Regions from separate parts of the Pseudoalteromonas aliena SW19 genome, predicted to be linked through region 2. Evidence: predicted binding sites of a transcription regulator. Region 2 holds the regulator's gene; the other holds the start of a gene.

Region 1 (6,011 bases), on a different contig from region 2:
TTATATGTCTGTTTTTTGGCGTTAATGTCAAAAAATTGCCGCTAGTGCTTGCATCCAAAATTTACTGGCTTACAATTTCATTAATAAATAAATTAGTGAAATTATGGCTCGCTATATATGATCTTGATTTTAGATAATAATAACAACCGCTCGATAGGGTTAAATGCATCACTTACTTTTATTGGTGAAGCTGTTCAACTTTTAGACGAAGCAAACTTTGAGCAAGAATGTGCGAAGTATCAACAAAAAGAATGCATTGTAATTTTAGGTGCCTTGCAATCGCTCGATCATGAAAGCTTAATTAAGTGTTATCCAACACTGCCATTTTTGCTAATAGGCGAAACGCTAAAACCATTACTTAGTATCGCCAATGTAGTCGGACTTATTTGTGAGCCATTTAGCCATGAAGTAACAACGCAATTGCTTCACGATTGTCAGCAATATCAGCGAATGCTTCCCAGTGACCATAAGCACTCTAAACCGCATAAAACTTTTGATGGCCTTGTGGGTGAAACCGATGCAGTTAAGGATGTACGCTTTTTAATTGAGCAAGTTGCAAAAACTGACGCAAATGTTTTAATTTTAGGCGAATCGGGAACTGGTAAAGAAGTTGTTGCACGCAATGTACATTTACTATCAAAAAGAAGCGCAGGGCCGTTTGTGCCAGTCAATTGTGGTGCGATCCCAGCTGAACTTTTAGAAAGTGAATTGTTTGGCCATGAAAAGGGCGCATTTACAGGGGCTATTTCGGCGCGTAAAGGCCGATTTGAACTAGCACAAGGTGGCACGCTATTTTTAGATGAAATAGGCGATATGCCATTGCAAATGCAAGTAAAGTTATTGCGTGTGTTACAAGAGCGCAGTTATGAACGTGTTGGTGGTACCAAAGCTATTCAGGCAGATGTACGGGTCATTGCTGCAACGCACCGTAACTTAGAAAATATGATTGAAGAAGGTAGTTTTCGTGAAGATTTATACTATCGCTTGAATGTGTTTCCTATAGAAAATCCATCGCTTAGTGAGCGCGCTGATGATATTCCATTGCTGCTAAAAGAATTAATGCGCCGTGTTAATGATCAAACAGGGTCAACGGCTAAATTTACCGAGCGTGCAGTTGATAGTCTAAAAGAGCATGCGTGGCCAGGGAATATTCGTGAACTCGCTAATTTAGTTGAGCGCATGGTGATCATGTTTCCTGAAAAGGTAGTTGATATACCTGATTTACCTAATAAATATCGTTATATTGAGGTTGAAGCATACGAGCCAGAATACCCAGAAGAGCTAATGGAAAAAGATGCGTTTAACGATATATTTAGCACTGGTTTTAGTGATTATGACGAAGAGCCTGAGCCTGAATTCAACCAATCTGGAAGTGGTTTACTACCCGATGACGGGATCGAACTTAAAGAGTATTTAGCTGAGCTTGAAATTAGCTTAATTACCCAAGCACTAGAGCGTTTTGATTACGTCGTTGCTCGTGCGGCTGAAATACTAGGTGTACGCAGAACAACTTTAGTTGAAAAAATGAAAAAGTATAATCTATCGAGAGACTAGGGCGTGTTGACCTTTGTAGATTGAAATTTGTTCAATCTAGGGGCGATTTAATCGCGGCGCGAGGTTTGTAACCTAGTGGGCTAAGTAAAAACTGAGTAACAAAGAGTTAATCGTCCCTAGAAAGAACCCAAAGGGCAGCGCATGTTTGGCATTTATGCTGCGTTATCGCCTATTTATGGGGAATAACCACACTACATAGGCTCTGCCTTGCCTAAAAACCAAACATACAGCTGCAAAATCAATCACGAAAGGTCAACACGCCCTAGGGGCTGTTGATCTTTGTGGATTGAAATTTGTTCAATCTAGGGGCGATTTAATCGCGGCTATTTTCTCATCGAAAATAACCGCATAAAATCAATACCTTCTTTTCTAAAAGCACATTACTTGGTAATCCCCAAAGAGTCGTTGCTTCTAATGCTTCATTAAATTTGAGATTACTTAACCTGAACTCTGGATAATAAATCTATCTCGAGCAGCTATTTTCAGCGCTAACCGCGTTGAATTTACTTGCAATAGGCTAGCTATTGACGCGTAAATTCGCCTTGTTTTCACTGAAAATCTCTGGCTAGAGAAAATAAATTTAAACATCACCATAATTCAATGCGTTAGTAAATCTCTAACCAGATCTCAGGTTACTTAACGAATATTTCTTTGAACATATTAACTACTTTTGAAACTGTTTCAGGTTTTACATGTCGTGTATCAGAGTTCCAAGCATCTTCAGTGCACTCGGTCACCAACTCATAACTAGGAAGGTAATACATATCCTCATTATTGTTGACCAACTCTTCAGCAGCAACTCTTAAAACGGCTTTCGAGTGAGTATTTGCTGTAATTATATGATGAGTATCCGCTCTGCCTGTAGCTAAAAAAGGAATCGGCGAAAGACTAATTATCAGTTTAAAATCAGGATTGTATTTTTTGATGATATCAAAAAAAGATTGAATATTATTTACGTTTTCTTCGACCGTTAGCGTTCGGTGTTTTACAAACTGATAGGTGTTATTTCTAGGGTTTCTAGACATAACAGTACCATCTGGAAGCTCCCAGCATTCATTTAATCCCAATGTGACGACAAACACTTTACAGCTTAAAAATGAATCTTTAACGGCTTGAATATGCTTATCGTAATCAGCTAGGTAAGCTTCTTTGGTGTTAAAAAATACATTTTCACGGTATGGATCTACGTAATGGCCAGTTTCTGATTGAAATAATAATTTATCAAACTTTTTAACACCAAATGCTTTTTCTGCTAACTGTTTAAAGCTCGGCGTGTTAAACAGTATTCCATAGTTTGCACAAAACTTGGCATACTTGTCCCCAGGTTGATAACCATCGACCACTAAGCCGCTCTGTGGATTATCATTTCGCTCTGTGATGACGTAGTTATAACCATCTTGTTGAAAAAACTTGGCTATCTCAAAGGCAAAACAACTTCCTGCCGAACCAATAGGTGTATCCATATCCATAATCGGTACTTTATTAACATAAGGCAGCGCATTATATTTTGATAAAGGGCGGGTTGGGTGATCTGGATTCGGCCAAAAGACGGCGCTAGGGTCGGGTTTTTTATTTGCGTTGTAGCGGGCGCAACTATCAATGTAATTTCGTTCATACTCACAGATATTAGTGAGTGCCTCAGACCATATTTCTTCTGTAATCGAATCGGCTTTAAATTGCTCAATGATAGATTGCTTAATAAACTTAATAAGGTCAAATAGCGTATTGTGGTATTTAAGCTCGGGGTCATTCGTTTGAATATGTTCAAGAAACATATTTTCCACGGCACTATTTTTAATAATCGCTTTTAAAAGGTAAGCCAAATGTCGCAAGTTAGTAACTTTATTATCTAATGCAATATCAATACAGTCATCGTCATTGCGTTTGATAAATGTTTTAGTTAATTCAGGGAACCCATCAAATGCGATAGAAGTGGTCCCAGGGGTAAAGTGTTCGTCGGCTACTTTCTTCCAGTGCAGCTCACTAGGCAAAAAACATAATGTTAAAGAATAGCGAGCTTTCCCTTTATTCGCAGGCATTGCTTTATGGGCAAGTTGATGGGGATTGAAAATAATTGAGTCCCCTTTATTTGGTTTAATCAAACTTGGCGAAAAATTGATGTCGTAATGTTTGCACAAAGGAGCAATGTCTATATTTCTCTTGTTTATATTATTAAATATATAGCCAATGTCTTTGAGTTTATCTGTGGATTCTTTGTCTAATACTGCGGTGCTACTGCCGTGTTCATCATAACCATTTAAGTAGGTTATAAGCTTTAAGTGATTTTTAGGACCGCCATCACAATGCCACTTTGAAAAGTAAGTATCTTTTTCTATGTCATCTTCAAGTTTATGCATTGCCCACCACAATACACAATATTCACTTTTAAAATAAGATCTTAGATGGTCATCTACTTCTTGCGTTAATATGTAAGGCAAAAATGACTTTAATACAGCGGGATCTTTTAGTGCTTCTTTATCTTTATCATATTCAGAAATTAAAGTATCGCACAGCAGCTCAGGTACATTATTTTTTACAACATGTTTATGGGCATTTATCAATGGCGTGTCGATTATATCGCGGCGAAAAGCGTTGGTAGCTCTATAATTTAAATTGGTATAGCCTTGGTTTATTTCATAGTGATGCGCCGTATTAACATTAGAGCTTTTAAGCAAGCAGTAACGTATATCATCTATTTCTAATACTTCTTCCGTAGTTATCTGTACCATTATTCTAGCCTTGTTCTATTAATTATCTAATATGATTGACATTATGCATATTGCGAGCCAAAGCTTTATTGCTAGATTTGACTTTTAAAAGGGTCACTTCCTTTCGTATTAAATTCATTGAAGCGTTTTTATTGAGGTTGCTGTAAGTTAGTGAGTTAAATTTTAATATAGTATAAAAATACTTTAGGACAACTAAATAGGTTCTAATACTCTGAAATTATTTCATTTTTTCTAAAGCAATCATTACTGTGATCGTTAACCATGCCGCAAGCTTGCATATAAGCGTATACCGTTGTTGGTCCTAAAAATTTAAATCCACGTTTTTTTAAATCTTTAGCAAATGCAGTAGATTCCTCTGTAATTGCAGGGTAATCATCAATATTATTTAACTGACTCACCAGCGGCTTATTACTTACAAATTGCCATTGGTAATTGCTAAAACTAGCAAACTCTTTTTGTATCTCAATAAAGCGCTTTGCATTATTAACAGTCGCTGCGATTTTTAAACGATTTCGTACAATGTCTTTATTAAGCATTAAGCGTTCTATGTCTTCGGGTGTGAATGAAGCTACTTTTTCTACATCAAAATTAGCAAATGCTTTTTTATATCCATCACGTTTTTTTAAAATGGTATACCAACTCAACCCCGCCTGTGCTGATTCAAGTGTGATAAATTCAAATAGTGTTTGATCGTTATAAAGCGGCACGCCCCACTCTTGATCATGATAGGCCACATAGTCAGGTTTAGTGGTATCTAACCATGGACATCGGCACTTCTTTTGTTCAGTCATTAGTCACTCTTTATTTGTAGGCGTCATTTTTATGTCGCGCATTATTTTATGTAACACGATGAAAATTATAAAATAAAACTTTGGTACAAATTGTGCATTTAGCTCTATATAGACATCAATTAGAGATTTGATTATGGCCCTTGCTACTGTGCTAAAACCACTGTTTATTTCTGCAAATCAGTATAACCCATGTTTACTTCAAGAGGAGTATGTTGGGGAATTAAGTGATCTGCGTAAGCAGGCGAGTTGGCTTTCACATTTGGTTGATACCATGCCTGCGGGTGTCGTGGTACTCGATGGCAAAGGGTTAATTGCTAAAGCGAATCAAATTGCTATGGATATGTTAGGTGAGCCGCTTGAAGGTGAAAAGTGGTTTAATGTTATCCAACGCTCTTTTAGACCGCACCAAGATGATGGTCATGAAGTCTCTTTAAAGGATGGTCGATTAATTAAGCTCGACATCACCGCATTAGCTCCAGAGCCGGGGCAACTTATTTTAATGACAGATTTAACAGAAACGCGCCGTTTACAAAAGCGTGTTGCTCATATGCAACGATTGAGTGCGCTAGGTAAAATGGTGGCATCATTGGCGCATCAAGTGCGAACGCCATTGTCTGCGGCCATGCTTTACGCTGCTAATTTAGGGTCAAAGCGCTTACCAGAAGCCTCTCGTGATACCTTCCAAACTAAGTTGATGTCGCGATTAAAGGATTTAGAAACCCAAGTAAACGACATGTTGTTATTCGCTAAAAGTGGTGAACAGCATGTTGTAGAGCAAGTATCCATGCAGCAGCTACTTAGTGAAGTAAAAGTAGGAGCCGATGTAATGGTTACGCTAAATGAAAGCGAGCTAGACGTTAGCTTACCCGAGCCTGACATACAGATCACGGGTAATAAAACAGCAATTGCCAGCGCTATACAAAATTTAATACACAAC
Region 2 (6,011 bases):
GCTGCCGAAGCACTTAATATTATGGAACATAAACGCATTAATGGTTTAATTATTGTCAATGAGCAAAACCAGCCTATCGGTGCACTAAATATGCAAGACTTATTGAAAGCAGGAGTATTATAAATGCAATTTGAAGAACTCTATCAACCGCTAAGCGATGATGCTAAAGCACGTGCTAAAAAAGTAAAATTGCTTATTTGCGATATTGATGGTGTATTTTCTGATGGGCGCATTTACTTAGGCAACCAAGGTGAAGAACTAAAAGCATTTAATACTAAAGATGGATTTGGTATAAAAGCGCTCATTAATAGCGGCTTTAACGTTGCGGTTATTACTGGACGTCACTCGCAAATTGTACAAAACCGTATGAGTAGCTTGACCATACAACACATCTACCAAGGTCAAGAAAATAAACTCGTTGCTTATGAAGAACTAAAACATAAACTTGATCTAACGGATGAACAAATTGCTTATATTGGTGATGATGGTCCTGACATGCCAGTGATGGAATTAGTCGGCTTTGCAGTCGCTGTTAACGATGCTCACCCGCTAATTAAGCGCCTGTCACACTACACCACACAAATGCCTGGCGGCTTCGGTGCAGTAAGAGAGCTTACAGACTTATTAATGCTAGAAAATGGGCACCCACTGACCACACAAGGTACAAGTTCATGAATATAGCGCGCATAATATTAAGCGTTTTATTCATCAGCTGTATGGTTTGGCTTTGGTACCCTTATTTTACGCAAACAAACATTACTACACAGAGCACATCTGAGGTTATAGCTGAGCCTGATTATACTGCAATAGAACTAAAACAAACTGCGTATGATGAGCAGGGCAAAATAAGTCACAAAGTGACAGCTGCCAAAATGGAGTTATATCAACAATTAGGTTTTACCTTTTTTGAAAAACCTATTTTTACTTTATATAACGAAAAACAGGCTTGGCGCATAAATGCTGATGAAGCAACCCTGTACGAAGGCAAACAATTAGTTTTAGAAGGTAATGTTGTCGCTAAAAATCTAACCGATAAAGCAATGATAGAAAAAATCGATGCCGATAATATTCAAGTTGATATAAAGCTACTAACAATGCGCTCAGAGCAACCTGTAGTTGTAACTGGACCTAATTTAAAGATCACTGGTAAAGGCCTAGAAGCCGATCTAAAAACCGAAGTGATAAAACTTATTAACCATACGCGAACCATATATTATGACCAATAAATTTTCAAAAATACTTATTATCCCAACGTTTTTATTAGCATTTAACAGTAATGCAGCAGAGCAGTCGACTCAACCGGCTGCCAACCAAATCTCAATAAGTGCCGATAAACAAGAAGGCCAATTAAAAGCCAATGTGGGTATTTTCGAGAAAAACGTTGAAATTATTCATGGAAATCGCCGTATTACCGCCGACCGTTTAGAAGTACACAAACGCGAAGAGCTCGGTGATAATAAGCAGCTATTAATTGCCACAGGCAGTCCGGCACATTTTGAAGAAAAACAACCCGATGGCACGACTATGAGCGCAAGTGCTAATGAAGTGCGTTACGATGTATCTAAGCGTTTTTTAACGCTTGTTGGTAATGCACAAGTATCACAAGCTGGGCAAAAAATAAATGCAAAAAGTATTACTTACGATATAGAACAGCAATTAATTAGCGCTGAAAAAGATGAAAATTCAACGGATCGCGTTCACACAATTTTAGTGCCTATTGAAGCTAAAAAAAGTAAAACAAGCGACAAAGGCCAACCATGAGCACATTAAAAGCAGAACTATTAGCCAAAAGCTATAAAGGCCGTGAAGTTGTAAAAAACGTCGGCCTTGAAGTTAAAGCTGGCAGTATTGTTGGCTTACTTGGCCCAAATGGCGCAGGTAAAACCACCACGTTTTATATGATTGTGGGCTTAGTACCTAGCGATAAAGGAAAAATATCTATCGACGATAACGATATTACTCTTTTACCTATGCACAGTCGTGCTAGATTAGGCATAGGCTACTTACCACAAGAGTCTTCAATTTTTAGAAAGCTAACTGTTTATCAAAACTTAATGGCAATTTTAGAAACACGTAAAGAGCTTAAGAAGCAGCAAAGAGAAGATACGCTAAATAATTTATTAGACGAATTTAATATTCAACATATCCGTGACAGCCAAGGTATGGCGTTATCGGGTGGTGAACGTCGCCGCGTAGAGATAGCCCGCGCATTAGCGGCTAATCCCAAGTTTATATTATTAGATGAACCGTTTGCGGGCGTTGACCCAATCTCTGTACTTGATATAAAAAAAATCATAGAACATCTTAAAAATCGTGGGATTGGTGTGTTAATTACCGATCATAACGTAAGAGAAACCCTTGATGTTTGCGAAAAAGCCTACATTGTTTCTCATGGGGAGCTGATTGCATCAGGTACTCCAGAACACGTATTAAATGACAAAACAGTACGCGATGTTTACTTAGGCGAGCAATTTAGGCTGTAACATTTACGCCATGGCTTTAAGCATCTGCTAGTATTAATTATAACAACATAAAAGGATTGTTAGAGATACATGAGGCAATCACTACAGCTGCGCATGGGCCAGCAACTTACAATGACTCCACAGTTGCAACAAGCTATTCGTTTGTTGCAACTCAGTACATTGGATCTCCAGCAAGAAATACAAGAAGCGCTCGACAGCAACCCACTTTTAGAGGTTGAGGAGCAAGACTATTCTGAAGACGCTGCAGGTAAAAATGAACAAAAAGCAGACACCGATGATATAACTGTTAGCGCATCTGCCGACGATGCTCCAAGCGAATACGAACAAGACAGCGGCGAAGCACTTGCTAAAGATACGGTAAGTGACGACATGGCGATGGATGTTAGCTGGGACGAGTACATGAGCGCAGCTCCAGCCTCTTCATCAGGTCCAATGCCTGAAGACGAGTCTATATACCAAGGTGCATCAACGGAAACGCTCCACGAGTATTTAATGTGGCAACTTCAACTAACGCCATTTAGCCCTACTGATGAAGCGATTGCGATTGCTATTGTGGAAGCCGTAGATGATTCAGGCATTTTAACACTAAGTTGTGAAGAGATTCTCGAAAGCTTCAACCAAGAAAACGAAGATGATAATGAAGTTGAACTTGATGAAATAGAAGCTGTTTTAAAACGCATTCAATTATTTGATCCGGTCGGTATAGCAGCGCGTAGTTTACAAGAGTGTTTGTGCATTCAGCTTAATCAGTTTGATAAAGAAACACCCTATATTAATGAAACAAAAATGATTTTAACCGAGCACATAGACTTATTAGCAGCTCGCGACTATCGTACATTAATGAAAAAAACGAAGCTCAAAGAAGAAGAGCTTAAAGAAGTAATGACACTCATCCATACGCTAAACCCAAAGCCTGCAGATACTATTGTTAGGGAAGAGTCTGAGTATGTAATTCCTGATGTGTCAGTGAAAAAAATTAAAGGCCGCTGGGTTGTTGAACTAAATCCAGATAGCATGCCAAAAATTCGCGTAAACAGCCAATATGCTGCGATGTCTCGCACTGTTAAATCAAGCGGTGATAGCCAGTTTATACGCTCGCATTTACAAGAAGCTAAATGGTTTATTAAAAGCTTAGAAAGTAGAAACGATACATTATTAAAAGTAACTAACTGTATTGTTAAGCAGCAGCAAGGCTTTTTTGAACATGGTCCTGAGGCCATGAAACCTATGGTTTTAAATGATGTTGCTGAAATGGTGGAAATGCACGAATCAACTATTTCGCGTGTAACCACTCAAAAGTATATGCATACACCTCGGGGGATATTTGAGCTTAAATACTTTTTCTCAAGTCATGTAAGTACCGAAAATGGCGGTGAATGCTCATCTACAGCAATACGTGCACTTATCAGAAAATTAATCGCTGCAGAAAACTCAGCAAAACCATTGAGTGATAGCAAAATAGCGGATATATTGGCTGAGCAAGGAATTAAAGTAGCGAGACGTACAATCGCAAAATATCGCGAATCTCTGGCTATTCCACCGTCAAATCAGCGAAAAAGTCTGATTTAAGACGCAAACAAAGAGGGTAATGCTTATGCAACTAAACTTAACTGGTCGTCACGTAGAATTAACTGATTCACTAAGAGACTATATAAATACCAAATTTGCGAAGCTAGAAAGACACTCTGATCATATTAATAATGTTCATGTCATTCTTGATGTAGAAAAACTAAGCCAAAAAGCAGAAGCAACAATACATGTAAGTGGTGCTGAGTTATTTGCCTCAACTGAGCATCAAGACATGTACGCTGCCATCGATTCGTTGATTGATAAGCTCGATCGCCAAGTAATTAAACACAAAGAGAAGCTTGCTCGACACTAATATGATGAAATTAAGCTCACTTATATGCCAGGACTGCAGCAAAGCTGCGGTCCTTTTTAATAGCAAAAAAAGAATTTTAGAGTTTATCAGCGAACTTGCTCACGATAAGCTTCCGTACCTTTCTCAACAAGATATTCTTAGCGCTTTACTAAGTAGAGAAAAGCTAGGCAGTACTGGTATAGGTAGAGGCATAGCGATCCCTCACGGGCGCATGAGCGGTGCACAAGAGCCCTTAGCCTTAGTACTCGTTAGTGAAACACCTATTAGCTTTGATGCAATTGATAATCGTCCCGTTGATATTTTTGTTGCACTCATCGTACCAGATGGTGATAACCAGCAGCACTTAAAGACTCTGGCAACCATTGCTGATAAACTTAACGACAAAGAATTTTGTAAGCAATTGCGCAGTGCAAAAACGGATACCGAACTGTATCAAGTTATTGTTAAGCAATCGTAATTAATATAAAGGGTGATAAATGGAGCTAATTATCATAAGTGGCCGATCAGGTTCTGGTAAGTCGGTTGCTTTACGCGTTGTTGAAGATTTAGGTTATTATTGCGTAGATAACATTCCGTTAAATCTTTTACCTTCTTTGGTACGCAGCGTTTCTGATAACTACGATAAAATCGCAGTGAGCATTGATGTACGAAACCTTCCTAAGGAACAAGAACAGTTTAATGATATTCTTGAATACTTACCCGGTTTTGCAAAGCCTACTTTATTTTATTTAGACAGCGAAGATCAAACACTGATAAAACGTTTCTCTGAAACTCGCCGCTTACATCCCCTATCGGTTGACTCGCTGCCGCTTGATTTAGCAATCAAAAAAGAAAAAGAATTACTTGATGTACTGACCAATCGAGCAGATTATATGATTGACACAAGTGACTTAAGTGTTCATCAACTTGCTGAATCTATTCGTGAAAAAATATTAGGAAAAAAAGACAAGCAGCTTATTGTCACGTTTGAATCGTTTGGTTTTAAACACGGTATCCCTAAAGAAGCAGATTATGTATTTGATGCACGCTTTTTGCCAAATCCGCACTGGGAGCCTGAGTTAAAACCGTTAAATGGGTTAGATCAACCTGTTAAAGATTATTTAGCGAGTCATAGCATAGTGCAAAAGTTCACATGGCAAATTCAAACTTTTGTACAAACATGGTTACCCCATTTAGAACGAAATAACCGCAGTTACCTAACGATTGCTATTGGCTGTACTGGTGGGCAACATCGCTCAGTGTATTTAGCACAAACAATTGGTGAAAGCTTTGCGATGACACACCCCAATGTAAAAATTCGCCACCGAGAGCAAGAGAAATAATTCTCACATAAAATAATAATCAGTTCAGCTTAGGTAGGGTAACGTATGCGCTTAGAAGATACCTTTTTAATACAAAACAAATTAGGGCTACATGCTAGAGCTGCAACTGTATTAGCTCAATTGGCCGTAAAGTTTGACGCTTCGATAACCTTGTTCCAAGATGAAAAAGAAGCGGCGGGTGATAGCGTACTCGCATTAATGCTACTTGAAAGCAGCCAAGGTAAAGAAGTTAAGGTAGTATGTGAAGGCCCTGATGCAGAGCAAGCCTTGAGCGCCGTTGGTCAACTAATATCACAGCGATTTAACGAACAAGAATAGTCAGTA

What was found. Region 2 encodes sigma-54, which starts transcription at its own class of promoters, with help from an activator protein. Its sites were predicted from a motif close to GTTGGCACGNNNNTNGNNT; they were not measured.
Region 1: a site for sigma-54 is predicted at 4,327-4,345, ahead of PALI_RS12390 (GSCFA domain-containing protein). Genes of this name have one in related genera too.

What each region holds. Positions count from the first base shown of each region.
Region 1 is NZ_AQGU01000026.1:249,523-255,533, reverse strand. It holds gene PALI_RS12395 (sigma-54 dependent transcriptional regulator) at 118-1,554, shown strand; gene PALI_RS12390 (GSCFA domain-containing protein) at 2,187-4,283, opposite strand; gene PALI_RS12385 (DNA-3-methyladenine glycosylase I) at 4,487-5,074, opposite strand; gene PALI_RS12380 (sensor histidine kinase) at 5,208-6,011, shown strand, end outside.
Region 2 is NZ_AQGU01000027.1:255,423-261,433, reverse strand. It holds gene PALI_RS14535 (KpsF/GutQ family sugar-phosphate isomerase) at 1-123, shown strand, start outside; gene kdsC (3-deoxy-manno-octulosonate-8-phosphatase KdsC) at 124-675, shown strand; gene lptC (LPS export ABC transporter periplasmic protein LptC) at 672-1,226, shown strand; gene lptA (lipopolysaccharide transport periplasmic protein LptA) at 1,216-1,761, shown strand; gene lptB (LPS export ABC transporter ATP-binding protein) at 1,758-2,483, shown strand; gene PALI_RS14510 (RNA polymerase factor sigma-54) at 2,553-4,052, shown strand; gene hpf (ribosome hibernation promoting factor) at 4,078-4,365, shown strand; gene ptsN (PTS IIA-like nitrogen regulatory protein PtsN) at 4,370-4,822, shown strand; gene rapZ (RNase adapter RapZ) at 4,842-5,687, shown strand; gene PALI_RS14490 (HPr family phosphocarrier protein) at 5,733-6,005, shown strand.